4 regions of the Streptomyces sp. GMY02 genome follow, and region 3 is predicted to be linked to each of the others. Evidence: riboswitches for the same ligand, from Rfam matches in the RefSeq annotation. Region 3 holds a riboswitch; each other region holds the start of a gene.

Region 1 (7,052 bases), 2.7 Mb from region 3:
TGCCTGCGAAATCAGGTCATCCAGCAGCACCGGAGCGGCCCCGTACAACACATCGTGAAGGTAGGCGACCAACTCGGACGGGTCGGTCGGCAAGTGCAATTCAATGGCCAGTGGGGCATTTTCGCTCTTGTAGGCGCCGACCGGCAACCCGACCTTTTCCGGGTGTACGCAAACCGGGGTTCCGTCCGCTGCGTACCGGTGCCCGTCTTCCGGATCGAATGGGCAATCTTTCGTCGGCCGTGCCCATACGTCGAAACCTCCAACAGGGAAACGGCGAGAAGGGCAGATACCGCAAGCGCGGTGAAGAACGTCACCGCTGACGAAAGGTTCAGCCATAGAACGAGCCTAGCCCCAACAGGCAGGCGCAGACGCCCAATCCGACCGGAACAACCCTGGACAGGTCCAGCCGTTCGGAATGGGTGCACGGCCCTCTTCGGCGGCCATTGGGAGCACGCCCTGGAGGATGAGGGAGCGAACCCCGGCGCGCGCCGTGTGAGCCCCCGCCCGGCCTCGTTCGTGCGCTGCCGCCCCTGGCGGGCGAACGGGGCTTCCTACTCGCTGGCAGGCATCCGTGGTACCCGGCGAACACGTCAACGGCCCGGTCGTGGCCGTCGACCGGCACGTCCGGCGCCGGACCGAGCGCCTGCGGCGGCAGACCGAGCGCGTCGATGAACAGGCGTGTACGGGCGGGCTCGCGTGTACGGGCGGGCTCGGCCGGCCGCGAAGTTCGGCCCCGGGCGGTGCTTCGGCGAGGGACACTGGCAGACGGGCGGGGCGTGAACGGGCGCGGCGGGCGTTCCCGTGGGCGCTCCGTAGAATCGGTGCGTTGTGGCCACGCGTGAGAAGACCGGGATGACTGAGATGGCTGAGACCGCCGAGACGGCTGGGCGCGCCGGGCGGGCCGCGCCGGAGTCCGGGCACGGCCCCGGCGCGGCCGGCCGGGCCGGGGAGCGCATGATGAGCCGGATGTTCCCCGGCGGTACCGGGCCCGCCGCCGACCCCGCGGGCTCCCACTTCGAGCGCCGTATCCGCAGCTTCCAGCCGCGCCGCAGCCGGGTGACCCCGGGCCAGGCCGACGCGCTGCGCCGGCTGTGGGCCGCCTGGGGCCTGGACATCGACGGACAGCGGGTCCTCGATCCGCGCGAGCTGTTCGACGGGCTGCCGGTCGTCCTGGAGATCGGCTTCGGGATGGGCGAGGCGACCGCGCGGATGGCCGCCGACGACCCGGGCACCGGGATCCTCGCGGTCGATGTGCACACCCCCGGCCAGGGCAATCTCCTCCGGCTCGCGGAGGAGAACGGACTGACCAATGTCCGGGTGGCCAACGGCGACGCGATCATCCTGCTCAGGGAGATGCTGGCGCCGGAGTCCCTGGACGGGCTGCGGATCTACTTCCCGGACCCCTGGCCCAAGAAGCGGCACCACAAGCGGCGGCTGATCCAGCCGGAGTTCCTCACCCTGGCCGCGGGGCGGCTGAAGCCGGGGGCGGTACTGCACTGCGCGACCGACTGGGAACCGTACGCCGAGCAGATGCTCGCGGAGCTGACGGCCCACCCCGGCTTCGAGAACACCCAGCGGGACGGCGGATACGCGCCACGGCCGGCCTTCCGGCCGCTGACCCGGTTCGAGGGCCAGGGCCTCGACAAGGGCCACACGGTCCACGACCTGCTGTTCCGCCGCGTACGGGAACTGCCGCCCGCAGAGCCGGCGCAGCCCGCGTAACGGCGGTTGCCGAGGCCGTGGCAGTCTCGCCCGTACGCGCCCCCGACCCCGCGTAACCGCCGGTAGCCGCACAGGCACCATCGTGGTTGTCGGTGCCGCTCGCTACTGTCATCGGGTGTCGGAAGCCTCGCAGCAGCGCCTCGAACCGGGTCCGGCGATTCCTGTCCACGAGCCCTCGCAGCGGCTCGAAGGACCGGAGGCCGCCGGTCCCGCGCCCGCGTCCGGGCGCTTTCGGCCGCGTCGCGCGTTCTGGCGCCGCCGGGCGGTGCGCGCGGCGGCCGTGATCACGGTGCTCGCGCTCTGCGGCCTGGTGATCCTGGCGCTGGTGCGGGACCAGACCGGCACGGACGGCTTTCTGGTCGGCCTCGGGCTCGGCGTCCTGCCCGTACCGCTGCTGATGGCGGCGTTCCGCTGGCTGGACGGGGTCGATCCCGCCCCCTGGCGGAATCTGCTGTTCTCCTTCGCCTGGGGCGCCTTCGCGGCCGCGCTCGTCGCGATCATCGCCAACACCTTCGCGACCCAGTGGATAGCGACCGCCACCGCGGACCCGGCCGGCGCGCAGTCCCTCGGCGCGACGGTGATAGCCCCGGTCGTGGAGGAGAGCACCAAGGCCGCGGCGGTCCTGCTGCTGTTCCTGTTCCGCAGGAGGGAGTTCACCGGGCTGGTCGACGGGGTCGTGTTCGCGGGCTTCACCGCCACCGGCTTCGCCTTCACCGAGAACATCCTGTATCTCGGCAGCGCCTTCGGCGAGGACCGGAGCATGGGCAGCGCGGGCCTGGCCTCCGTCACGGCCGCGACCTTCTTCGTACGGGTGGTGCTGTCGCCGTTCGCGCACCCGCTCTTCACCGTGCTCACGGGCATCGGCTTCGGGCTGGCGGCGATGGCCCCGCGCCGCCGGCGAATACGCAGGTTCGTCCTGCCGCTGCTCGGACTGGCGCTGGCGATGGGCACGCACGCGCTGTGGAACGGCTCGTCGTCGCTCTTCGGTCCGTACGGCTTCTACGCGGTGTACGGGCTGTTCATGGTCCCGGTCTTCGGTCTGGTGACCTGGCTGGCGATCTGGAGCAGACAGCGCGGGCTGCGGACGGTCGCGGCCGAGCTGCTCGCGTACGCCGAGGCCGGCTGGCTGCCGTCGGCCGCACCCCAGGCGCTGTCCTCGATGCGGGCGCGCACCGTGGCGCGCGATTTCGCACACCGTACGTTCGGACCGCAGGCGGCCAGGGCGGTGGTGGAGTACGAGGCGTCCGCGACGACCCTGGCGTTCCTGCGCCACCGCGCCCGCCGCGGCACGGCGGGACCGGACTTCGCGGGGCGCGAGCGTGAGCTGCTGGACCGGCTGTGGGCCCGTGGGGGTACGGCAGGGCCCGCGCTGACCTTCGCCGCGCGGGCCACCGGACGGGTACGGGTGCCGCCGCCGTACATCGACTACGACGGCTTCAACCCGTACCGCCAGTACTGAACCCCGGCACGGAGGAAACCCGTGCCGGAGGGAGGAGCAAGCGTCAGGGAGTCAGGCCCTTGTCGGCCAGCCAGCTCATCGGGTCGATGCCCGTGCCGTCCGCGGTGTGCACTTCGAGGTGCAGATGCGGCCCGGTCACATTGCCGGTCGCGCCGACCCGCCCGATGGTCTCGCCGGTGGTGACCTTCTGTCCGGCGGTGACGGTCATCGAGGACTGGTGGCAGAACCACAGCTCCGTACCGTCGTCCAGTTGCAGGATCGTGCGGTAGCCGTACGAGCCCGACCAGCCGGCCGAGGTGATCGTGCCGCTGTGCACGGCCTTGATGGGCGTGCCCGTCGGGGCGGCGAAGTCCAGGCCGGTGTGGTAGCCGGAGGACCACATGGAGCCGGACTGGCCGAAGGTGGAGGTGATCGTGTACGAGGAGGTCGGCAGGGTGAAGCTGGCGGCCAGCTTCGCGAGGCGCTCCGCCTCCGCCTTGGCCTTGGCTTCCGCCTCGGCCTTCTTCCGTGCCTCTTCGGCCTTCTTCTCGGCCTCGGTCTGCTGCTTCTTCGCCAGCGCCGCGGCCTGCTCGGCCGCCGCGCGCTCCGCGGCCGCCTTCTCGGCGGCGTCGGCCTCGTTCTGCTGCTGCTCGGCCTGCTGGAGGATCCGGGCCCGCAGGGCCTCGCCGGCGTCGGTGGCACCCTGCTCGGCGTCCGCCGTCGTCATCCCGGCGGTGGTGAGGGGCGCGCTGGCCAGCGGATCGGGCTCGGTGTCGTCGTTCCCCGCCAGCGACCCCATGCCCGGCAGGGAGCCGGCGTCGGGGAGGTTGTCCGTGATGGCGTCCGGCAGGGATATGGAGACCGGGGGCTTGTCCTGCGCGGTGGCCATGCCGCCCGCGCCGACGGCGGCTATGACCCCGACGCCGAGGACCGTGGAGCTACGGGCGAAGCCGTTGCGCTGCTTGCCGACGCGGTGCCTGCCGCGTACCGGGCGTATGGATTCCTCGGTCGGGTTCCACTCCCCCAGGCCCGCTCCGGCTCGTCACCGAACGGGGTGGTTTCGAAGGGGGCGGTGGGGGCAGGCTGATTGGACGCCACTGAGGCGCACTCCTTTCCTTCCTTCTCGCCTACCGGGTTAGCTGACGGGTTCGGAGCAGGAAGGTCTCCTACGGGTGCTCTGAGCTGCGCGGAGCAGCAAAGAACTCCCGATTCACCCCAATTGGTGGTTCCCCGGTTCCCTTGCGGGATTCGGCGCGTGCGCACGGTGCCATCTCTTGCGACGGCTGGGACGACCGCGCTGCGTTATCGAACGTTAATAGAGACCGGGCCCTTATTCCAAGCCGTTCCGGGTGATCATTAACAACTTCGCATCGGACACACCAGGGCACATGCATACGCAATCGGGCGAGCTGACTGCCTTTCAGTGCATCTCGCATACCTGACGGTCTGTCAAATGTTATGCGGAGTGGCACGCGCCGATCACATACAGTCGCGACGGCCATCACGGAGCCGACGCGCATCACGGAACGGGCCGACATCACGAAGCCGCCGACTGTCACGGAGCCGGTCCCGGCCGACCGTCGCGGAGCCGGCGGCTGTCACGGAACCGGTCCCGGCCGGCCGTCGCGGGCCCGGTCACGGAACCACGGGCCCGGTCATGGAACCAGCGGTATGGTCCTGCGCCGCTCCGGCTGCCCCTCCGTCGGCCGGCTGACCGCCAGCAGCGCCATGTCGTCCTGGCTCCCGGTGCCGCCCGTGTGCCGCCGTACGTCGTCGATCAGCGCCTGGAGCAGTTCGTCGGGCCCCTGGAAGATCCGCCCGTCGAGCCGCTCGCGCGGCAGGTAGAAGACCCCGTGCGCGTCGCGTGCCTCGGTGAGCCCGTCGGTGTAGAAGAGCAGCGTCGCCCCCATCGGATAGGTGGCCTGCTCCGCCCGGTCCGGCCAGGCACCCAGATCGCTCATCCCGAGCGGCAGCGCCGGGTCCCGTGTCTCCAGCATGCACACGGCTCCGTCCTCGCACATCAGCAGCGGATCGGGGTGGCCCCGGTTGACGAGCCGTACCACTCCCCCGTCGTGCGGGATCTCCGCGATTACGGCCGTGGTGAACCCTTCGAAGGCGTCAAGACCGCCCCGCCGCGACCCGTCGCGTTTGAGAGCGCGCTCCAGTCTCTGCGCGACCCCCTCCAGCGACGGCTCCTGCTCGGCGGCCTCCCGGAACGACCCGATGACCACCGCCACCGCTTCGACCGCCTCAAGCCCCTTCCCCCGTACGTCCCCGACCACCAGACGTACTCCGTACGGCGTGTCCTGTACGGCGAAGAGGTCGCCGCCGATGAACGCGCCCTCCTGCGCCGCCTCGTACCGCGCGGCGATACGGAGCCCCCGATCCGCTCCGCGGGTCTCGGCAGCACCGCCCGCTGGGCGGTCTCGGCGATGATGCGGGCGGAGGCGAGCCGCTGACCGCTGCGGCGCAGCACCCCGCTGATGTACAGCGCGAGGAGCGAGACGACCAGCACGGTCAGCACTTCACTGAGGGACTCCAGCGACATGAGCGAGCTGGCGTAGAGATGCACCGCCACTTCGGCGAGGAGCGAGGCGATGGCGACCAGCAGCGTGCCGATCATCGGGTAGAACGGGGCGGCGACCAGCGGGGCGGCAGCGTAGAGCGGGCCGGCCGTGACCCGTGTCGGGGTCACGAAGTCGAAGACCACGCCGACCACGATCACGAGCACCGGGAGAAAACGGACCAGCCGCCGCCCGGTACGGACCCGGCTGCTGGGAATCGGCATCCCGTCGCCCGACACGGGACCGGCGATGTCGTCGGCGCGCCGGCCCCCGTTGCTCAGCGGCTCCGTGAGCTTCCTCAGCTTCCCCACCAGTGGTCACCTGCCTAGGGCTACGGACGGTACCGCGCCCCACCCAGGCTGTCCGCTGCCACGTCCGGGGGCGACTCGCCGTCGGCCGAGTGGGCTAGGGAGCCGGTCGGACCGGCCCGCCTTCCCAGCAGGTCAGACGGCCAGTCGGGGATCCGGCCGGTCGTTCGTTCGGCCGGCCGGTCCGTGAATCGGCCGGTCGTTCAGTCAGTCGGTCAGGTGGCGCTCGGCGTACACCTTCATGGCGTCTCGTACGAGCACTGCTGTCCCTTTACGGTACTTGTCATATGCGGCTGTGAAACGTTCGTCATCCACATACATGGACGAGACGCCGATGACATACGACTTGGTGGCCTCGACCGTCACCGAGAGCCATGCGCAGTGACGCCGGGCGATGTCCTGCGCCTCGTCGCTGTCGGGGGCGAGTCCCGCCTCCTTGGCCCGTCCCCAGTCGCGGGCGATGGTCTCGTGCCGGTCCTGGAACTCCTTCTGCTCCTGTTCGCTCAGCGAGCGCCACCAGCGGTCACCCTTCTCGTACGCCTCCCGGCCCCATCGCTCGGTGACCTCCTGCTCGTACCGGGTGTGATCGAAGCCGTCGAGCACTTCCTCGGCCATGAGTTCCTCTCCTGTCACGGTCTTGTGGAGAGTGGTCCGCACCGAGCCGATCAGCCGCTCGATGCGCTCGCGCTCCCGCTCCAGCAGCCCGAGGTGGGCGCGCAGGGCGGCGGCGGTGTCCTGCTGGCCGTCGAGGACACGGGCGATCGCGGGCAGACCGAGGCCCAGCTCCCGGAGGAGCAGAATCCGCTGAAGACTGACCAGGGCGTCCTGGTCGTAGTAGCGGTAGCCGTTGCTGCCGGTCCGGCTGGGCGTCAGCAGCCCCAGGTCGCCGTAGTGCCTGAGGGTGCGGCTGGTGGTCCCGGCCATTTTCGCGATCTCCTGGATCGACCACTCCATGACATCGACGGTAGAAGTTGACGCAACGTAAAGGTCAAGCCTTGTGGGGAGCGGCCCCTGTGAGGA
Region 2 (7,052 bases), 5.4 Mb from region 3:
GGCTTCAGCCAGGTGTACTTGAGGATGTCCGCCGTCGAACCGAGCCGCTGCGAGCAGTACGAACAGTCCTCGGGGCAGAGACCGGACTTGAGGTTCACCAGATAGTTGAGCTTCACCCGCCGCCCGAACCACTGCCGCCGCACCTTCCCGGCCGCGGCCACCACTTCGAGCAGTTCGTCGTCGGAGGTCGCCAGTACGGCGAGCGCTTCTTCGCGGGTCGGCAGCTCGCGCCGCAAGCCCTTCTCCACCAGCGTGTTCAGCAGGTCCATGGTGCCGATCCTGGCCTACGCGAGCACCTCGAAGCCAGGGAGGAACCCGACAACACGGCTGGAACGAAGTGTGTGCATGACCACATCCTGACCCGGTCCCCGCGCGGTTAAAGTCTGTGCGCACCCTACAAAAGGACCGTATCCATGGCGCAGGATCCGTTCGACTGGACCGACGACGAGGCGCGCCGCCGCGAGCGGGCGGGTCTCGTCCGTACGCTCAGGCCGCGCCCGGCCGAGTCGGCCCTGCTGGATCTGGCGAGCAACGACTATCTGGGGCTGGCCCGCCATCCCTCGGTGACCGGCGCGGCGGCGGAGGCGGCACGCCGCTGGGGTGCGGGGTCCACCGGCTCCCGGCTGGTCACCGGCAGCACGGAGCTGCACGCCGAACTGGAGCGTGAACTCGCCGCGTTCTGCGGCTTCGAGGCCGCGCTCGTCCTCTCCTCCGGATACGCCGCCAATCTCGCCGCCCTCACCGCGCTCACCGCGCGCGGCTCCCTGCTCGTCTCCGACGCGGGCAACCACGCCTCGATCGTGGACGGCTGCCGGCTCTCGCGCGCCGAGACCGTGGTCGTACCGCACGCGGAGCCCGAAGCCGTGGGCAAGACCCTCGACGCGCACCCCGGGCGGCGCTCACTGGTGGTCAGCGACGCGGTGTTCTCGGTGGACGGCGACGCCGCGCCGCTGGCGGAACTGGCCGCGCTGTGCCGGGACAGGGGAGCCGCGCTGCTCATCGACGACGCGCACGGTCTGGGGGTGCTCGGCGAGGGCGGCCGGGGCTCGGCGCACGCCGCGGGCATCGCGGGCGCGGCGGGAGTGGCCGTCACCCTGACGCTCTCCAAGTCCCTGGGCAGCCAGGGCGGCGCGGTCCTCGGCCCGGCCCGGGTCATCGAGCATCTCGTCAACGCAGCCCGGACGTTCATCTTCGACACCGGGCTCGCGCCGGCGGCCGTGGGCGGCGCGCTCGAGAGTCTGCGGCTGCTGCGCGGGGAGCCCGGCCGGGCGGACCGGGCACGCGAGGTGGCCCGGACGCTGCACCGCAGGCTGACCGGGGCGGGGCTGAGCGCCGCGCCGCCGGACGCGGCGGTCGTATCCGTACGTGCACCGTCCCCGGAGGCTGCCCTGCGGTGGGCCGCCGACTGCCGTGCCGAGGGACTCGCCGTGGGCTGTTTCCGCCCTCCGTCGGTGCCGGACGGGATCTCCAGGATCAGGCTGACCGCGCGCGCCGATCTGACGCGGGAACAGATCGGCGCGGCGGTACGGACGGTCACGGCGACCGCTCCCGAGGGCGCGGCCGACGCCCGGCCGGTCAGTGCGTGAAGGTCTCCTCGCACAGCGCGGAGACAAAGGACGTCCACGCGGCTGCCGAGAACGACAGATGGGGCCGGGTCACGTTCTTGGAGTCCCGTACGGCGAGGACGTCCGCGGCGGTACGGGCGGACTCCACGCAGTTGTTCGCCCCGGTGCTGTGGCTGCTGCGCCGCCAGACGGAGTCCGCGGCCAGGGGTGGCACGGGGGACGGCGGACAGACCGGAGAAGCCGTTGATGGGGTGGGGGATGTGCGGGGGGAGAATGAAGTCTGGACAGGGGGCTGTGCGAGGTGGGCGGACATGATGCTCCCTACACGCCGTCACCGATCCCGGCGATGAGATCCACTGATTCTTCGGGCGGGAGGGCATGCGCCTGCATCGTACGGAACGCGGCGCAGTACGCCTCAAGGTCTTCTTTCCGTTCCAGATAGAGGCTATTCGTCAAATGGTCGAGAACGACCAAATCCAGATCAGCAATATGCGGGAATGAGAAGACAACGAAAGGCCCGGAGAGTCCGACATAGCCGCCCCCGGTGAACGGGAGCACCTGGAGACAGACCTGCGGCAGCGCGGCCAGCTCGGACAGCCGGCGGAGCTGACCCCGCATCACCCCGGGACCGCCCACCTCGCGCCGGAGCACCGCCTCGTCCAGTACGGCATACAGTTCGAGCGGCGCCGCGGAGTGCAGCACCTCCTGCCGGGCGAGCCGTACCTCGACCAGGGAGTCGACCGTCGTGGCGGGCAGACCGTCCAGCGCCGCGCGGGTCACGGCGCGCGCGTAGTCCGGCGTCTGGAGCAGTCCCGGCACCACCGAGGTCTCCAGCGTACGGGCCGAGGAGGCCTGGGACTCCAGGCTGATGAAGTCCCGGTAACGGGGCGGGATCACCCCGCCGTACGCCTTCCACCACCCCGGCCCGCCGCCCGTGATGCCCGCCAACGCGCCCAGCAGTGCCCGCAGTTGAGGATCCGAGATGCCCAGCGCGTCCAGCAGCGCCGCCAGGTCCTCGTCCTTCACCCCGCTGACGCCGGTCTCGATCCGGCTCACCTTCGACTGGTGCCAGCCCAGCAGCCGCGCCGTCTCGCCACTGGTGAGCCCCGCCCGTTGGCGCAGCCTGCGCAATTCCTCCCCGAGCCTGCGCCGGCGTACCGCCGGAATATGCCGCATGATTAATTCCCTTCCCCGAACCGCTTCGGTAAGCGTCTCGTACGCGCCAGGGCGCCGCGGCGGAGAAGTTATCTTTTCGCCGCCCAAATACGGTCTCGCGTCGCAGAGTTCACCACTTTGAGCGACAGATATATGCAGATCTCGGTGGATCGGCGATGCGAACGGCAGGATGAGTGGCACGCTGAGCACAGTCCGAGGCCGTCCGCGCAGTCATCCGTACTGCGCCGGAGTCAGGTCCGGCGGGAAAGGGACGGCGTCGCCATGGCAGACCATCAGGAAGCATCCATCACGCTGCCGAGCGATCCCGCGTCGGTACCGGCGGCCCGAAGATATGTCGCGGACCTGCTGACCGAGTGGGGTCTGCCGGGGGAGGCCGAGACGGCCGACGCCGTGCGGCTGATCGTCTCGGAGCTGGCGACCAACGCCGTGCAGCACACCTTCGGCCAGTCGCCCACCTTCACCGTGGAGATCGTGCTCGACCGGGACGAACAGCTCAGGGTCGGGGTGACGGACAGTCATCCCCGCTGGCCGCAGCGGCTGCCTGCGGCCGTGCAGCAGGACAATGGCCGCGGCATGGTGATCGTCCGCTCGCTGACGGCGGAGGGCGGCGGACAGGTGACGGTCACGCCGACCGCGGAGGGTGGCAAGACGGTCTGGATCGCACTGCCCTGGACGGTGCCGGTCCAGAGCTGATCCGCGTCAGGCTCTTGTACGGCCTTGCGGGTATGGCCTTGCTCGTACGGTCTTCCTGGTGCGGCTTTCTTCGTACGGCTTGGCTGCTTCGTACGGCTTGGGGGACTCCCCGGACCGGCCGGGCGCGCACCGGCCGGTCCGGGCATGTCGTGCCGGTCAGTTCACCCGGCCGTAGAGGGCGTTCCGGGACCAGATGCGTTCGAGCCGTACGAGCGCACCGGTCTTCGGCGAGTGCCAGATCTTCCCGCGTCCGGCGTAGATACCGACGTGGTAGACGTAGCCTCGCGAGTGGAAGAACACCAGGTCGCCCTTGCGCCGGTGGGAGGCCGGGATGTGGCGCGTCTTGTTGTACTGCTGGTGGGCGGTGCGCGGGAGCTTCTTGCCCGCCTTCTTGAACGAGTAGAGCGTCAGGCCCGAGCAGTCGAAGCGATGGGGCCCGGTGGCACCCCACTGATAGGGGGAGCCCGCCTTGGAAGCGGCCACCCGTAGGGCCTTGGCCGCGCGTGTGGCGGCCTGGGCCTCGGACGTGGCGCCGGGCGCCAGTATCGTGCCGCCGACCGCCGCGATGGTGAGGACCGACACGGCACCGGCCCGGGACAACAGAGACGGGACATTTGTCTGCGCATTCATCGCGCAACCCTTCGTCAGCCGCCTGTGAAGGATGACCTGTCGGGTTCGGACAGGCGAAGATGCCCGGCCGCGTCAGCGGCTTCACCCCAAGAGACGGCCTCGTAACGGACTGCGTGGCCGTCCCGTACTGCTCGGGTCCTCCACTCCTGCCGATCCACTCCTGTCGACCAGTCATCCGGAACGGCGGCAGGACTCGGCGTCCGCCCGGACCGCCCCGCCGTGGATGGCGGGGGCTTGTCGTCCCAGGGATCTTGGCCCGTAATCAGATGAATTCCGAGGAGAAACGACGCTATGTGAAGTTCGTCACGCCTGTTCCAAACGGGTGGCGGAGCGGTGTGTCGTTCCGGGGCTCCGGACCCCGATGAGTGCCGTACCTGCAGGCAGCCGGGGTGCGCTTCGCGCGTCCGGCCGCCCTGCGCAACTTGACTCCCCCCGTGTGTCCCGTCGTGTCGTACGTCGTACGGGCCAAGCGTTCCCGTACGGACGCCCTCCATACGGGAACGGACGGGGTGTCATGGCGTGTCGGGGCTCATTCGATGACCTCGGGAGGCAGTGCCACGCGCCCGGCGCGCCGCTGGCCGTCCAGCACCCGCAGCGCGCGGACCAGCGTCGCGCTGTGCAGCTCGGTCTCGCCCCGCATGTGCATCGCCGTCAGGGCGTCCCGCAGGGCCGTGGCCTGCGCGGGCAGCGCCTGTGCCGCCCGCAGCGCGCTGTAGGTGTCCGAGCCGCGTGCCGGGTTGATCCGTCCCAGCAGATCGACGACCTGGAGGAAGCTGTCGACGAAGTCCCCCTCGGCGCGGGTCAGTGCCGGCAGCGGCGGAGGTTCGGGTGGCGGCATCGGCGTGTCACCGCCTGCCGTGCGAACCGAAGGGGTGTCCCGTGGTGAGGGACGTCTTGCGGTTCTGGACCACGTGATCGACCAGACCGTACGCCTTGGCGTCGGCCGCGGTGAAGATCCGGTCCCGCTCGATGTCCTCGGTGATGCGTTCCTCGCTCTGACCGGTGTGCCGGGAGAGCAGCGACGCCAGCACGGCGCGCAGCCGCAGCAGTTCCTCCGCCTGGATCACCAGATCCGACGGCTGCCCCCTGACCGGCTCCTCGATCGCGGGCTGCTGTACGACGACACGCGCGCCCGGCAGCGCCATCCGCTTCCCGGGCGTGCCGGCCGCCAGCAGGAGGGCGGCGGTGGAGGCGGCCTGGCCGAGGCAGGTCGTCTCCACGTCGCAGGTGACGAGCTGCATCGTGTCGTAGATCGCGGACATGGCGCTGAGCGAGCCGCCCGGGGAGTTGATGTAGAGGCTGATGTCCCGGTCGGGCGCGGCGTATTCGAGATGCAGGAACTGCGCGATCACGTCGTTGGCGGCGGTGTCGTCGACGGCGGTGCCGAGGAAGATGATCCGCTCGTCCAGGAGCTTGGAGTACGGATCGAGCGTGCGGAACCCGCCGGAGGTGCGCTCGGTGAACTCGGGCAGGACATAGCGGGCCGAAGGACGGTGCATCGGTTACCTTTCCACAGGACTCTGGTACGTAAAAAATGTACAGGACGTACAGGTCGTTTGATGGGGAGCAGATTCTAGTGATCCACAATCACAGCAGGTCAGACCGTGTTTACGCTGATCGTGAAGCAGGTTTCTCTCACGACCATCCGGTATGTTCAGGCAGCCGCGTCGCCCTCGAAGCCGAGCAGAACCGTGAGGTGATCCGAGGCGGCGCGCAGGTCCTCGGGGCTCGGATGGACATAGACGCGCTTCGTGAACGGCGCGCTCACGTGGCCTTGTCCCTGCCGAGAATCTCGTCCGTGCGGTTCAGGCCGCATGCTGGTACTCGTGGAGGGTGTTGCCGAGGCGGTCGCGTTGGCGTATGTCGAGGTGGGCGATGGCGTCCGGGTCGGTGATCGGCGGAGGCAGGGGGTGCAGCGGGCGCGGGCGTCTGCGATGCCTTGGTGGGGCCGGTGGGAGTTGTAGTGCTGTTCGAACTCGCGCAGGGCGTGGAGCAGGTGGCGCTGGTTCGTACGGCGTCCGTGGTCGAGCTGGCGAGCGAGCTGATCCGCCGTCCGAGCCGGGCGGGGATCGACGACGATGGCCATGCAGGGTCTCGAGCTCCACCGTCCCGAGCACTGCCTGGGCCTGGCCGAGACCGGCCTTAACTGCGCCAAGGGGCAGGTCGACGCCCAGACCGAGGCCCTCTTCCGCGTCGTCCACGCCCACACCCTGGCCAAGAACGGCAGACGCCGCAGGGCTCTCACCGAGGCCGAACACGCCCGCACCCTGCTGACCGCCGCTCCCGGCGACGAGGTGCCGTTCTGGGCGCTGGCCCGGGGCCCGCCCGGCGTATCGGTGTACTCCCGCACAGCCAAGGTCCACGAGCCCCTGGGAGATCACCGGGCCGCCGCCGAGCAGTACGCGCTGGCCGCCGCGGCCCGCCCGGCGGGCACCTATGCGCGAATCGTCGCCCTGGACTTGGTCGCGGGCGCCGAGATGCACCTCAAACGCGGCAGCATCGAGCAGGCGTGCGCCACCTGGCACCGGGGCATGGACCACATGGGCGGTGTCCGCTCGGTCCGTACCCGTAAAGCGGTCTTCCGCATGCGCGGCGACCTCGCACGCCTCCGGCCCCGCGGCCTGCGGTGCGTGGCCGAACTCGACGAACGGGGGCGCGACTTCCTCTGCGGCCTGTGACCTCAGCGGCGCCCGCAGAAGCGGCGGACGATCGGCTCCAGGTAGTCCGCGTGCGGACCGGCCAAAGCGGCCAGTTCGTCCGGCGAACGCACCAGGGCGATGCCGTCGAGCTCAGGTTCACGGCCTTGAGCGCGCTCAGCTGCCGCAGCGACGTCGAAGTCCACGCGCAACGTTGCCTCCGTAAGGGCCGGCGCCAGGTAGGTCAGGCCGACACTGCCGTTCTCACCGCGGGTGACCACCCACAGCTTCAGGTCCTCGGAGGCCGCACTGGTCCCCACCTCCTCGACCAGCTCCCGCACAGCCTGGCCGA
Region 3 (7,052 bases):
TCGAACGCCACCGCTCGCCGGAATTCCCGGCGCTGGAACGGCTGGTGGCGCTGAGTTTCGATGTGGCGAGAGCCTTCAGGGACGATGTCATCATCCGTGCCGGTGCCCGGCTCTGGGCAGAACGCGCCGCCATCGACGCCACATTTCCGAAGCCCTTCGTGGGCTGGCTGGAGACAGTCACCCAACTCCTTGAAGAAGCACGGCAGGAGGGGGAACTGGCGAATGGAATCACCCCGAAGGTCGCCGCGCACGGAGTCGTCTGCGCCTTCTTCGGACTGCACACCGTCTCCGACGCGCTGGAGGGGCGGCGGCATATCGAAGAAGGGCTGCACGATCTGTGGCTGCTGCTTCTGAGCGGCCTTCAGACGCACCCCGATCCGGCGGGGCTGCTGGCGCGGGTGCGGGGGCGCCCGGCCGGTGCCGAGACCACCGGAACATGACGAGACCCGCCCCGGCGGGAGCGCTTTCGCGATTCCCGGCCGGGGCAGGTCTCTGAGCGGCCCGGCAATGGTGCGTGACCCGACAATGCGTCAGGAATGACGCTGGTACGTCGGTAGGTGGCTAGGTCCTGTCCGGCGGATCTTCGTGGATCAGCCCGGGGCGGCTGGTGCGGTGGATCGCAAGGCGGAGGATCGTCCTCGTACTGGACGTACTTGGACGACTCCGACAACGCAGCGAGGTGCCGTGCCAGGCGTTCCGGGCCCGCGAAGATCCGCCGGACAGGGCCTAAGCCGGTACGGTCAGTACGGACCGTTCACATTGTCGATCGAACCGTACCTGTCGGCCGCGTAGTTGCACGCGGCGGTGATGTTGGCGACCGGGTCGAAACTGTCCATCGACGTACCGGGCACGTGATAGGCCTGGAATGTGGGGTCGATGACCTGGAGAAGGCCCTTGGAGGGCGTTCCGGCGGCGGCGTTGGAGTCCCAGTTGTTGATGGCCTGCGGATTGCCCGAGGACTCGCGCATGATGTTGCGGTAAATGCCGTCGTAGCTGCCGGGAATGCCGTTGGCCGCCATGACGTCCAGTGATTCCTTGATCCAGCCGTCGAGATCGTTGGTGTACGTCTTCTCGGCCGCCGGGGTGGCCTCGGTGACCGTACCGGCGGCATCGGCCGGCGCGTTCTCGGCGGTCGCGCTCTCGGCCGGCGCGTTCTCGGCGGTGGCGTTCTCGGCGGTCGTGGAGACGGCTTCTCCGGCGGTGGTGGAGCCGGCCGGTTCCTGCGACGCCGTCCGCGCGCCGAGGGTGAGCTTCATACCGGGGCGGATCAGCGCCGGATTTCCGCCGATGACGTCCCGGTTGTCCTCGTACAACTTCTTCCAGCCGCCGCTCACCGAATACCCGGCCGCGATACCGGAAAGCGAGTCCCCCGCGACCACGGAGTAGGTCTCCGGGCTCCCCTTCTCCGATGTTCCGGAGAGAGTGCCGGTGAGCGGCCGGGGGGCCTCGGCGGCGCTGTGCGCGGGTGCCGCCTGGGCGGCGGTCGCGGCCACGAACGGGAGCGCGAGTACGGCACCACCTGTGCCGACTGCGGCGAAACCACGGGCGAACGGACTGCTTCGGGGACGACGGTGCTTGGCCTTTGCGGGCATGACGAATTCCTCTCCGTCGCCTGCGAGGTGAGCTGTCGGGTTCGGGCTGGAGATGCCCGGCCGCGCTGTGTACACGGCTTCACCCCTAGCCGGTCCGGATTACGGACCGGCGACTTACCTGGGTCCCCCGCTCCTGCCGTGGATGAGTGGGTTCGGTTTCCGGACGACGGCAGGATTCGGCGGTCCGTCCGGATTGACGTGAACGTAGGCGGAACATCCGGCGGAAAACAAGACCTGAATTCACAACTCGCCCCGGGAAACCAATCCGTACGGGAATGAGCGGGTCACCCGGAGGGCATCCGGGAACTCAACTCTCTTTCCCCGTGAGCGAAATGGGGAAGGCGGCCGAAGCCGCCCCTCATGCCCATGTGACGCACATCATGGTGGCGATGGATTTCCTTACATCACAACACCGAACAGAGGATGACAAGTTGTCCTAATACCCCACAAATGAACCATAGGGAGAAAGTGGACAATTCACCATAATGGGCCGGGCTGTCCGGTCGCGTGCATGTGATCACAGCGGTGTGCACCCGACCCCACGCGCCCGCCGTACGGTCCGCGCGATACGGGCCGTCGGCGGTGAGAATGTGTCACATTCCGGGATAAAAGCGAATGGATCCTTGCGGGGTGGCGAGGTCGGCGCCACGGCGGGGCAGGGGGCCAGGGGGCTGTTGACAGTGATCAGCCACGGTGGCAATCATGGCGGCATGGGAGCGCTTCCATGAGCGCGCGAGCCAGCGTCGACTCGTGTGGGGTATCCCGCCCCCGTTCCCCCTCCTCCGTCCGCGGTCCCCCATGACCACCCCCCGGTCACACCAGTGCGCTCCGAAGCACTTCGAAGCACTCCGGACTCACGCCCACCGCCCCGGATCCACCACGCTTCACCAGCACAGCCGCGCCATGTCGCGCGCCTTGACGCCCCGACGATGCCGCAGGCACCAGAGCGGCGGAGAAGAGACGACATGCCTCGAAGGATTCTTGTGACCGGCGCCGGCGGCATGCTGGGGGCCGAGCTGATGACCACTCTGTCCGCCGTCGGCAACGAAGTGCTCGGCTGGTCCTACTCCCAGGACCACCCGAACTGCCGCCGTATGGAAGCCGGTTCGCGCCGGGATGTGGAGGCGTTCTTCGCGGAACAGCCCCTGGACGTCTGTGTCCACTGTGTGGCGAACGCCGATGTGCAGCAGTGCGAGGACGACCCCGGGATGGCCCGCCGGGTGAACGCCGAAACCACCAGGATCGTGGCGGAGCAGTGCGCCCGCCGCGGTGTGAAACTGGTGTACATCTCCACGGAGTACGTCTTCGACGGCACAGCCCCCGACGGGTACGAGGAAAAGGCCGCCCCGCTGCCGCTTCAGATCTACGGGGAGACAAAACGCGGCGGTGAACTCCACACGTCCCGGGTCCCCGACCATCTGATCGTGCGCCTTCCCGTGCTCTACGGGCAGCGGGTGCCGGGGCGCGGCCCGAACTGGACCGAGTCCGTCCTTCAGGCCCTCAGGAACGAAGTCTCCCTCGAACTGGACGACCGGCTCGTACGCCAGCCGACCTGGACGAGCGATGTGGCCCGCACGCTGGAGCGGGCCCTCGCCGCGGATCTCGGCGGCATCCTCCATGTGGCCGCCCAGGAAGGCGTGACGAAGTACGCCTGGGGCAGGAAGATCGCGGAAGCGGCGGGCCTTCCCCTCTCCCTGCTCCGGCCGTCGCGGGGACCGCGGACGGAGTCCGGCGCGCTCAGGCCGGCGCGACCGTGGCTGAGGACGGCCCGGCTGGAGCGGCTGGGGATCCGGCCGCCGGCCGGAGTGTCCGAGCAGGTCCTTCCTTATCTGCGGTCGATGGGAGCGATCGGGGCGACGCCCGCGCACCGGTAGTCGGAGCCGGAGGTCACCGGCGGCCGGGGCGCCGGTAGCCGGGGGCCCGGTGCCGGCACCGGCACCGGCACCGCACGACTATGTGCGCCGTACGCATCTCGACCGCATCCGCAGAAGGCTCGTGGAGACCGCGGCGGCCATTCCCGCGCGGTGGCGGCTCTCGAACGCGGCCGAAGTCCGGGTGAACGGCCTTCCCTTACGCGGAATGCTTCGGGTGGCCGACGCCTTGGCGGGCGACCGGGCGGCCCTGGAAATGCTGACGCCGGACCGGCTCGTCCGTACCCCTGGCGAGCCGCACCGGTTCCTCAAGATGCGGCTGGCCGAGGCCGCGCATGTGCAGTGTCATGCCCTTCCGAGCACCCCGCCGCCCACTCCGTGGAACAGCAGACCGTACGGCTGCGCGCAGGGGACCTACCAGTCCTGACCGTGCCCGACCGTCCCTGACCAGGCGCCCGCGGCAGGCCGAGCCGGTCACGCCGCCGCTCGTGGGCGGGTCCCGTCCGGCTGCCCGCCGTCCTGCTGCCTCCCGTCGACGTCATGGTGGATGAACGTCCCCGAGCCGGTCAGCGGGACCCCCGTCCCGCCCCGGCGCGCCGCGACGATCTCCGCCGCGATGGAGAGGGCGGTCTCCTCGGGCGTACGGCCGCCGAGGTCGAGGCCGATCGGCGAGCGCAGCCGGGCCAGGTCGGCGTCCGTGAGGCCCACTTCGCGCAGGCGGCGGTCGCGGTCCTCGTGGGTGCGGCGCGAACCCATCGCGCCGACGAACGCGACCGGCAGCCGCAGGGCCGTCTCCAGCAGCGGAACGTCGAACTTGGCGTCATGGGTGAGCACACACAGGACGGTCCGCTCGTCGGTCGGGGTGCACCGGAGATAGCGGTGCGGCCAGTCGACCACGAGGTCGTCGGCCTCGGGGAACCGGACCCGGGTGGCGAAGACCGGCCGGGCGTCGCACACGGTCACGTGGTACCCGAGGAACTTGCCCACCCGTACCAGCGCCGTCGCGAAGTCCACGGCGCCGAAGACGATCATCCGGGGCGGAGGCACCTTCGACTCCACGAACAGCGTCACACCGCCCGGGCAGTGCGACCCGTCCTCCGCGATCTCGACGGTGCCGGTGCGGCCGGTGTCCAGCATGGCGCGGGCCTGCGCCGCCGCTGTCCGGTCCAGTTCCGGATGTCCGCCGAGACCGCCCTCGTACGATCCGTCGGGATGTACGAGCAGCGCGCCGCCGAGCAGGCCGCCCGGGCCCCGGACCACCCGGGCGAGCGCCGCGGCCTCGCCCCGGTCCGCGGCCGAGACGCCGGCCCGGAACACCGGGGTGTCCGCGCGCACCGGCGTGACCAGGACGTCAATGACGCCACCGCAGGTGAGTCCCACCGCGAAGGCGTCCTCGTCGCTGTACCCGAACCGTTCGCGCACGGTCCGGCCGTCCTGGAGCGCCTGGGCGCACAGCTCGTACACCGCTCCTTCCACGCACCCGCCGGAGACGGAACCGATGGCGGTGCCGTCGCTGTCGACGGCGAGCGCGGCGCCGGGGTCGCGCGGCGCGCTGCCGTCGACGGCCACGACCGTCGCGACGGCGAAGTCCCGGCCCTCCTCGAACCAGCGGTTCAGCTCTCCGGCGAGATCAAGCACTTCCGGCCCCTTCCGCCGCCACGCTCCCGGTCTCCCGCGCCGCCGCGCGCCGGGCTTCGTCCGCCGCCTCCAGGACACGGTCCGGACGGATCGGCAGGTCCCGGTGGCGTACGCCCGTCGCGTGCCACACCGCGTTGGCGATCGCGGCGGCGACACCCACCACGCCGATCTCGCCGATGCCCTTGATCCCGACCGGGTCGTCGGGAACGGGATCGTCCACCCAGTCCGCCTCGATGAGCGGCACATCGGCATGCGCGGCGAAGTGATAGCCCGCGAGGTCGGCGCCGACATGCCCGCCGGAGGCCGTGTCCCTGACCGCCTCCTCGTGGAGGGCCATGGACAGCCCCCAGGTCATTCCCCCGATCAACTGGCTGCGGGCGGTGAGCGGGTTGACGATGGTGCCCGCGGCGTAGATGCCGAGCAGCCGTCGTACGCGTACCTCACCGGTGGTGACATCCACCGCGACCTCGGCGAACTGCGCTCCGAAGGAGTGCCGTTCCCGCTTCGCGAGGGCAGCGATGGCCTCGGCGGTGTTGGACCGGGCGGTGATCCCCTCGGGCGGAATGCCGCCTCCGAGGGCCAGTCGCTCCCGCAGCTCCTCCGCCGCGATGGTCACCGCCCACGCCCAGGACCGCGTGCCCATCGAGCCGCCGGCGAACACCGCGGGGCCGAGGTCGCTGTCCGCCATGCGCACGCGGACACGGTCCGGGTCCACGGCCAGCGCCTCCGCGGCGACCAGGGTCATCGCGGTCCGCGCCCCGGTCCCGATGTCCGTCGCGTTGATCCGTACGGTGAAGGTGCCGTCCGCCTCCGCGGTCACGGCCGCCGTGGACGGGCGGGCCCCCGACGGGTACGTGGCCGCCGCCGTTCCGGTCCCGAGCAGCCAGCGCCCCTCACGGCGCAGTCCGGGACGCGGGTCCCGGTCCGCCCAGCCGAATCTGCGGGCGCCCTCCTCGAAGCAGGCGAGCACATTGCGGCTGCTGAACGGCAGCCCGGACACCGGACCCGTCTCGGGTTCGTTGCGGGCGCGCAGCGCGATCGGGTCGATACCGCACTTCTCGGCGAGTTCGTCGAGGGCGGATTCGAGAGCGAAGGATCCCGGTGCCTCGCCCGGCGCGCGCATCCAGCCCGGGGTCGGCACATCGAGCCGTACGAGCCGGTGAAGGGTGTGATGCGCGTCGGCGTCGTACATCACGCGCCCCAGCACGGCGCTCGACTCGACGAATTCGTGCACGGTCGACGTGAGACTCGTAGACCGGTGGTCGAACGCGCGCAGCCGGCCATCGGCGTCGGCGCCGAGCCTGATCCGCTGTGCCGTGGGGCTGCGGTAGCCGACGAGGGAGAACATCTGACGGCGTGTCAGTACGACTCGGACCGGGCGGTGAAGGACGGTCGCGGCCATCACGGCAGCCACCTGGTGCGGGCTCAGACCTTTCGATCCGAAGCCGCCGCCGACGTGTTCGGACCGTACCCGTACGGAGGCCGGATCGAGGGAGAAGAGCTGCGCGAGTTCGGTCGCCACCCAGGTGCTGCCCTGGTTGGAGTCCACGACGTCGAGCCGGCCGCCGTCCCAGCGGGCCGTCGCCGCGTGGGGCTCCATCGCGTTGTGGTGCTCCTCCGGTGTCGTGTACTCCTCGTCCACGACGACGGCGGACAGGCCGAGCTGGGCCGCCACGTCGCCTATCTCGGTCTCAGCCCGGACCAGCGGGCTGTCCGCCGGTGTGTACGCGCCGGGGTGTCCGGCGAAGAACGCGGCGTCGTGCGGCTCCTCGTCGTACCGGACCACCAGCGCCTCGGCGGCCTCCCTGGCCTGCTCGGGCGTCTCGGCCACGACCAGCGCCACCGGCCAGCCCACAAAGGGCACGCGGTCGTGCTGGAAGAGCCCGAGGACCGGGTTCGGTCGTCCCACGACGCCGATGTAGTCGGTGTCGACGCGCGGCGCGTTGCCGTG
Region 4 (7,052 bases), 930 kb from region 3:
GTGTCGGAGCGGCGGGACGACCGGCTGTCCGTACTGTTCACCCCCTGGGGCGAGGGGCTGGTCCGCTCCTGGTACCGACGTGCCCTCACCGAGCTGTCGCGTCTGCCGCAGGTCCGCCGGGTGGCCATCCAGACGAACCTCAGCTTCCGCACCGACTGGCTGGCCGGTGCGGACCCGGAGAAGCTTGCGCTGTGGTGCACCTACCACCCGGGCCAGACTCCGTACGACCGCTTCCTCGCCAAGTGCCATGAGCTGGCGGACCGTTCCGTGCGGTTCAGCGTGGGCGTCGTCGGCCTCCCCGAGCATCTGGAGCTCGCCCGCAGGCTGCGCGCCGAGCTGCCCGCGCACATCTATCTCTGGATCAACGCGGCCGAGGGACACGGCTATACGGACGAGGAGGCCGCCCGGTGGACGGATCTCGACCCCCTCTTCCCGTACAGCCGCCACCCCCATCCCTCGGCCGGACTGCCCTGCCGCACCGGCGAGTCGGTGATCTCGGTGGACGGCGAGGGGACCGTACGGCGCTGCCACTTCGTCCGTACGGAGCTGGGCAACCTGTACGACGGTTCGTACCGCCAGGCGCTCGCGCCCCGGCCGTGCCCCCTGGCGGTGTGCGACTGCCATATCGGCTATGTGCACCTGGAGACACTGCCGCTGTACGACGTCTTCGCGGGCGGAGTGCTGGAGCGGATCCCCCGTGCCCCGGGCCGGTCTCAGTTCGGCGGGCCCCCGAGGGAGATCTGAGTGGTGTTCCGGTCATCGTTCAGCTCGATGTTCTCGGCACTGACCGAGAGGTGCGTGTTGTCGGTGAACCGCAGCCTCAGCCGCATGTCGAACCGCCAGGTGTCGTCCCCGTTGGGATGGATGGTGACCGTCGCGGTCCCGTTGGAGAGTCCGTCCTTCGTGGTCTCCGTGAGCACATCGAGGGGGTAGGGCCCCGCCGTCGTCCCGTCCTTGAACTGACCGAACGGCACGGAGATGGAGGCCGCCTCCACGCCGTCCGGTGTCCTGACCGAGATATTGATCCCGGTGTCGTGGTCGCGGTCCTCATTGGCCGTGACGAACGTGACCGCCCCCGCCGCGAGCCTCGCACTGCCGTTGTCCGCCATCGCAACCCCCTGAACCCACAGCGCCGTTGTCGGGCTCTCCCCTGGCCGGCGCCACACCGGAGGACCCCTTCGGCTCGGTTATCGCCAAGGCGGGAGCGGCCCATGCGGCAACGCCGCACGGTCCATTCTGATGAGTGAAAATCACTCCGAACCGGAACTCGTAGCCAAAATCGACGTCATCCCCCCGGCTCCGTCCTCACTGCCTCAGCGGCAGCAGATCCGGACGCTTGGCCTCCACATGGTCGCCCGAGGACTCCCCGCGCAACCGGCGCCCGATCCAGGGCACCAGATACTCGCGCGCCCAGTTGATGTCGTCCCGCCGCACCTCGAATGCACCGCGCGGCGGCTGCGGCGGCCACGCCTGGTCCGGATCGGCGGGTACGTCGAGCCCGAGCACCTGCGCGGCACGCAGCGCGACCCGGGTGTGGCCCTCGGGGGACAGATGCAGCCGGTCGTCGTCCCATGCCCGCCTGTCCTGGACGGACTTGAGGGACCAGAGATCGAGCACCGGACAGTCATAGCGGTCGGCGATCGCCCGTACATGAGCGGTGTACGTGGCGATCTTGCCGCGCAGATGCCGGAGTACGGGAACGCCCCGGGTGTCGAAGCCGGTCGTCACCATGACCGTGCCGACAGCGCCGGTGAGATCAGCGACGGCCCGCTCGAAACGCTCGGCCACATCGTCCGGATCGGTGCCCGGCCGGATGATGTCATTGCCGCCGGCACAGAAGGTCACCAGGTCGGGGGCGAGTTCCTTCGCCCGGGGGAGCTGCTCGTCGACGATCTGGTCCAGGAGCCGGCCGCGTACGGCGAGATTCGCGTACCGGAAATCACCGTGCACGGTGTCCGGGGCGTCCCCGGAGAACGCCGCCCCGTCCGCCAGCCGGTCGGCCAGCAGCACCGCCAGCCGGTCCGCCCAGCCGACATACCGTCCGTCGGGTCCGGGATCGCCCACGCCCTCCGTGAAGCTGTCACCGACCGCCGTGTACGACGTGTACGACCCGAATACGCCTCTTCTTCTTGATCTCGAATCGTCTGCCACAGCAGGATATCTTTCCCCCGCAGATGTGGCCTACGCGACCGTAGGGAGGGCTTGACGGCTGGTGAGATATGCCATCGGTCAATTTTCGGCCAACCGGGAATAGGCGCAACGGCCTCTGCCCGGCGCAGAAGCGCCGGGCAGAGGTACGAGCTACGAGCTGCGCAGAGGTACAGGCTACGAGGTAAGAGGTACCGCTGTTCCGCCCCTTGGATGCTGTCGTCGCTCAGATGTCGACACCCTGATCGCGGAGGTACGCCAGCGGGTCGATGTCCGAACCGTAGTCCGGTCCGGTACGGATCTCGAAGTGCAGGTGCGGACCGGTGACATTGCCGGTGGCGCCGGAGAGACCGATCTGCTGGCCCTCGCTGACCGTGTCGCCCTCGGAGACGGAGATGGAGGACAGATGGGCGTACTGCGAGTAGTGGCCGTCGCTGTGCTGGATGACGACCTCGTTGCCGTACGAGCCGCCCCAGTCCGCCGTCACGACCGTGCCCGCGCCGACCGCCTTCACCTCGGTGCCCGAGGAGACGAGGAAGTCCACACCGGTGTGGTAGCCGCTGGCCCAGGAACTGCCGGAGGCGTGGTACGGAGTGCCGATCTCGACATCGTCGACGGGCGTGGTGAAGCCCGAACCGCTGCTCTGGTCCGGCGAGTCCGAGGGCGCGGGAGCCGCCCCGGAGTCGTCCGCCGGCGTGGTGGTGGACGGGTCCGGGGAATCGGAGGAGTCGGACGGCTTCGCCGGGGCTGCGGGCTTGGCGTGGTGCCCGCCCCTGGCCTTGATGGTCAGCTTCAGCCCGGGGTGGATCAGCGACGGGTCGGGTCCTACGGCCTCGCGGTTGTCCGCGTACAGCTTCTTCCAGCCGCCGTGGACATGCTGCTGACTGGCGATCCTGGACAGATAGTCGCCCGCGACCACGGTGTAGGTCCGCGTCCTCTGATGGGACTTCTTGGCGGCGGCCTTCTTCTCGGTGGAATGCGCGGACTGCTCCGCGGAGAGCTGGTGCTCGGGAACGGCCTGGGGGGCGGTGGCGGGCGCGGCCTTCTCGGCGGCGTGGGCGCCGGTGGCGCCTATGAGCGGAAGTGCGATGGCGGCTCCGCCGGTGCCGGCGGCTATGAATCCGCGCGATACCGGGTTGGCCTTGGGACGGCGGTGCTTACCCTTCGCGGGCATGGCGAATTCCTCTCCGGCGCCTGCGAGGTGAGCTGTCGGGTTCGGACTGGAGATGCCCGGTCGCGTATGGTGCGCGACTTCACCCCGAGCCGTTCCGGAGTTTCCGGATCGGCGTACTACCTGGTTCCCCCGCTCCTGCCACGCGTTGCTGGTCGGATGTGAATTCCGAGCGGCGGCAGGATTCGGCGTTCCGCCCGGAGTGAGGGTGAATTTAAGCGAGCGGGACGAGCGGAACAAGCATTTCTATTCCCCCGGCTGAACTTCTTCTGAACTTCCTCGCATTTATCCCGGCATTACCGGTCACCCTGTGTGGACCGCGGTCGCCAATTTCCGCTTCGGCTCGGGAGATCCGGTACGGAGAGCCGCCACGGAACGTCACGAATATGATCCTGCTCACGGGCGGGTTCCCATCTCATCCGTGAACAGGACAGGCCATACAGAATCACTCAATACGGACAGATCGACATTTGACCGATATTCACGGTCGTGCAATGTGGCATGCGATGTCCGAATAGTCCCGCAGGAATCCCGACACTCGAACTGATTGCCCTGGGAACAGATGTCGTAGGGTCAGAGGTCGACCTTGTCGGCGAGCCGCGCCGGCATCGGACATGGAGGAGCAGGCCGTGACGCAGCAGGTCCCGTCGACAGAGCCCGAGCTGGCCGGCGTGCGCAACTTCCGTGATGTCGGCGGACTGCCCACCACGGACGGCAGGCGGGTGAGGACCGGAAGACTCTTCCGCAGCGGCCATCTCGCCAACGCCACCGCGGCAGACGCGGCCTTTCTCGCCTCCCTCGGCCTCCATACGATCTTCGACTTCCGCAATGCCGCCGATCTGAAGCTCGACGGCGCGGATGTGGAGCTGCCCGGCGTACGGAATGTGAACATCCCGCTCACCGACCCGGCCGACGGCGCCGAGTTCTGGCGGATGGTCAGGGACGGCGACCTCGACCAGCTCCGCTCGCTCCTCGCGGACGGCAGGGCCGCGGCCCGGATGACCGGATCGTACCGGTCGATCATCACGGACCGTACCGCCGAGCACAGCCGGGTCCTGCACGCCCTGGCCGAGGACAGCATGCCCGCGCTGATGCACTGCGCGGCGGGCAAGGACCGGGCCGGTCTGTCCATCGCGGTGGCCCTGCTCGCGGTCGGGGTGGAGCCCGAGGCGATCGAGGCGGACTATCTGAAGTCGAACGACCCGCACCGCCGCTATCCGGTCCGGCGCAGCGACAACGCCCCCGAAGGGATGTCGGGCGAGGTGATGGAGCTGCTCAGGCCGCTCTTCGACGCGCGCGCCGAGTATCTCGCCACGGCCTTCGAGACGATCGACAAGACCTGGGGCGGCACCGAGGCGTATCTCACCGAGGGCCTGGGGCTCTCCCCCGAGACACGTGAACGGCTGCGCGCCCGCCTTCTCGACTAGATCGGCCCCGGCGGTGTCGTGGTTGGGACATGTCCCAACCACGACACCGTGAATCAGTGACAGCCCCTCCGCCGCTACCAGATTCTGTCCAACACCGCGTGACCACGGAGTTGAACGAAGGGGCTGGACAGATGAGACGTATCCGCCTGACGGCGGCGGTATCGATGGCCTTGCTGATGACCGCGGGTGCCATGGCGCCGGTTTCGGCCCAGGCCGCCGCCGCTTCGGCCCGGGCCACCGCCGCTTCCGCCCGGTCCGCCGCCCAGGACCCCGGTACTGCCGCGCCCGCCCCCGCGGGCACCGCCGCGACGGTACGGCTGATCACCGGTGACCGGGTGACGCTCGGCACGGGCCCGGACGGAAAGCGCGCGGCCTCGGTCGTGCCAGGACCCGGCCGCGACGGTGTCCTCTTCCAGACCGCCGAGCAGAACGGCCGGCTGACCGTACTTCCCTCCGACGCCATGGACCTGGTCTCCGCCGGAACACTCGACCGCGAACTCTTCGATGTGACCGCGCTCGTCGCGCAGGGGTACGACGAGGTCCACACTTCCACGTTGCCGCTGATCGTCTCGCAGCCGGCCGGGGCAGCGGCCGCCCGGACGCTCCGTACCCTGTCCGGCTTCCAGGACGGTTCCGTACCCGCCCACACGCTGGAGAGCATCGGCGCCCGCTCGCTGCGGATACCCGCCGACGACCTCGGCGCGTTCTGGAAGACGCTCGCCCCCGCCGCGGACTCGATGAGCGCCGCCGGCCTTCGCGCGACACCCAAGGTCTGGCTGGACGGCAAGGTCGGCGCCGCCCTGGACCGCAGCACCGGACAGATCAACGCGCCCGCCGCCTGGGGCGCCGGCTACCGGGGCAAGGGGGTCAAGGTCGCCGTCCTCGACACCGGCGCCGACGGAACGCACCCCGATCTCGCGGGCCGGATCCTGGAGGCCAAGGACTTCTCCGCCAGTGGCGGGACCGAGGACGTCTTCGGCCACGGCACCCATGTCGCGTCCACCGTCGGCGGCACCGGCGCCGCCTCGGGCGGCAGCCGCCAGGGCGTCGCCCCGGAGGCCGGCCTGCTGATCGGCAAGGTCCTCGGGAACGACGGGTACGGCACCGAGTCCCAGGTCATCGAAGGCATGGAGTGGGCCGCGGCCGAGGGCGCCAGGGTCATCAACATGAGCCTGGGCTCCGACACCCCGACCGATGGCACCGACCCCATGAGCCTGGCGGTGAACGGGCTCAGCGAGAGCAGCGGCGCCCTGTTCGTGGTGGCCGCGGGCAACAGCGGGGAGCAGGGGCAGCGTACGGTCGGCTCGCCCGGCGCCGCCGACGCGGCCCTCACCGTGGGCGCCGTGGACCGCGACGACTCGCTCGCCCCGTTCTCCAGCCGCGGGCCCCGCCTCGGCGACGGCGCGGTCAAGCCCGATGTCACGGCACCCGGCGTCGGAATCGTGGCCGCGCGCGCCGCAGGAACGACCATGGGCGACCCGGTCGACCAGTACTACATCTCCGCGTCCGGCACCTCGATGGCCACACCGCATGTGACCGGAGCCGCGGCCCTGCTCGCGCAGGAGCACCCGGACTGGCGCGCGGACCGGCTCAAGGACGCCCTGGTCAGCACGGCCCGTACGGTGGACGGGCAGCAGCCGCCCCAGCAGGGCGGCGGCCGGATCGACTTGGCCGCTGCGGCACTCGGCCCGCTGACCGCGACGGGCACCCTCGCGCTGGGCCCGTTCCGGGCAGGGAGCACACCCACCGCCGCCGACGCCTCCGGCACCATCCGCTACACCAACACCTCCGCCGCAGCGCTCTCCCTCCGGCTGACGGCCCGGCTCACCACCAGCGGCGGCCGCGTCCTGGCGGCCGACGCGCTCCGGCTCGGAGCGGACTCGGTGGAGGTCGCCCCCGGCGCCACCGTCGACGTACCGCTGACCGCCGATCCGTCACGGGCCGAGCGCGGCGACTACTACGGCTATGTGACCGCCACCACGGCTGACGGCAGGACCACCGTGCACACCACGGTGAGCCTTGTCGTCGACGGCCCGGTCCACCGTCTCACCGTCAACACCATCGACCTCCAGGGCAATCGCATCGAAGCGCTCCCGACCATCTGGGGCCCGGACGGCTTTGTCGGCTACACCAGCCTCTCGCCGGCGGTCGCCGAGGTGGAGGAGGGCACGTACCAGCTCAGCCACTCCTCCATCGCCGACGCGGACGACGGTCAGGAACTGCGCCAGGTCGTCGTGCCCGAGGTGAAGGTCACCGGGGACAGGTCCGTCACCCTGGACGAGCGCGCCACCACCCCGGTCGAGATC

What was found. A riboswitch is a leader RNA that binds a small molecule or an ion and turns the genes downstream of it on or off. The one in region 3 is predicted to bind cyclic di-AMP.
Region 1: it holds a riboswitch for cyclic di-AMP, as region 3 does, so the genes downstream of both, KQY30_RS19235 (M23 family metallopeptidase) here and KQY30_RS07905 (transglycosylase SLT domain-containing protein) in region 3, are expected to answer to the same signal.
Region 2: it holds a riboswitch for cyclic di-AMP, as region 3 does, so the genes downstream of both, KQY30_RS31180 (C40 family peptidase) here and KQY30_RS07905 (transglycosylase SLT domain-containing protein) in region 3, are expected to answer to the same signal.
Region 4: it holds a riboswitch for cyclic di-AMP, as region 3 does, so the genes downstream of both, KQY30_RS04025 (LysM peptidoglycan-binding domain-containing M23 family metallopeptidase) here and KQY30_RS07905 (transglycosylase SLT domain-containing protein) in region 3, are expected to answer to the same signal.

Annotation. Positions count from the first base shown of each region.
Region 1 is NZ_CP077658.1:4,570,575-4,577,626, reverse strand. Features, by position in the region: gene KQY30_RS19250 (hypothetical protein) at 1-336, opposite strand, end outside; gene trmB (tRNA (guanosine(46)-N7)-methyltransferase TrmB) at 955-1,722, shown strand; gene KQY30_RS19240 (PrsW family intramembrane metalloprotease) at 1,838-3,181, shown strand; partial or broken gene KQY30_RS19235 (M23 family metallopeptidase) at 3,225-4,258, opposite strand; cyclic di-AMP (ydaO/yuaA leader) riboswitch at 4,270-4,424, opposite strand; partial or broken gene KQY30_RS19230 (PP2C family protein-serine/threonine phosphatase) at 4,816-5,948, opposite strand; gene KQY30_RS19225 (TipAS antibiotic-recognition domain-containing protein) at 6,240-6,986, opposite strand.
Region 2 is NZ_CP077658.1:7,313,139-7,320,190, forward strand. Features, by position in the region: gene bioB (biotin synthase BioB) at 1-269, opposite strand, end outside; gene KQY30_RS31160 (8-amino-7-oxononanoate synthase) at 414-1,586, shown strand; gene KQY30_RS31165 (DUF397 domain-containing protein) at 1,576-1,779, opposite strand; gene KQY30_RS31170 (helix-turn-helix transcriptional regulator) at 1,887-2,741, opposite strand; gene KQY30_RS31175 (ATP-binding protein) at 3,003-3,434, shown strand; gene KQY30_RS31180 (C40 family peptidase) at 3,591-4,064, opposite strand; cyclic di-AMP (ydaO/yuaA leader) riboswitch at 4,069-4,260, opposite strand; gene KQY30_RS31185 (hypothetical protein) at 4,594-4,902, opposite strand; gene KQY30_RS31190 (ATP-dependent Clp protease proteolytic subunit) at 4,910-5,563, opposite strand; partial or broken gene KQY30_RS36790 (hypothetical protein) at 5,870-6,072, opposite strand; gene KQY30_RS31195 (hypothetical protein) at 6,149-6,742, shown strand; gene KQY30_RS31200 (NUDIX hydrolase) at 6,745-7,052, opposite strand, start outside.
Region 3 is NZ_CP077658.1:1,900,967-1,908,018, forward strand. Features, by position in the region: gene KQY30_RS07900 (ScbR family autoregulator-binding transcription factor) at 1-440, shown strand, start outside; gene KQY30_RS07905 (transglycosylase SLT domain-containing protein) at 741-1,592, opposite strand; cyclic di-AMP (ydaO/yuaA leader) riboswitch at 1,597-1,751, opposite strand; gene KQY30_RS07910 (SDR family oxidoreductase) at 2,558-3,466, shown strand; gene KQY30_RS07915 (hypothetical protein) at 3,516-3,890, shown strand; gene KQY30_RS07920 (XdhC family protein) at 3,938-5,101, opposite strand; gene KQY30_RS07925 (xanthine dehydrogenase family protein molybdopterin-binding subunit) at 5,094-7,052, opposite strand, start outside.
Region 4 is NZ_CP077658.1:968,946-975,997, forward strand. Features, by position in the region: gene KQY30_RS04010 (STM4011 family radical SAM protein) at 1-744, shown strand, start outside; gene KQY30_RS04015 (hypothetical protein) at 714-1,109, opposite strand; gene KQY30_RS04020 (SGNH/GDSL hydrolase family protein) at 1,306-2,151, opposite strand; gene KQY30_RS04025 (LysM peptidoglycan-binding domain-containing M23 family metallopeptidase) at 2,375-3,322, opposite strand; cyclic di-AMP (ydaO/yuaA leader) riboswitch at 3,327-3,520, opposite strand; gene KQY30_RS04030 (tyrosine-protein phosphatase) at 3,949-4,746, shown strand; gene KQY30_RS04035 (S8 family peptidase) at 4,878-7,052, shown strand, end outside.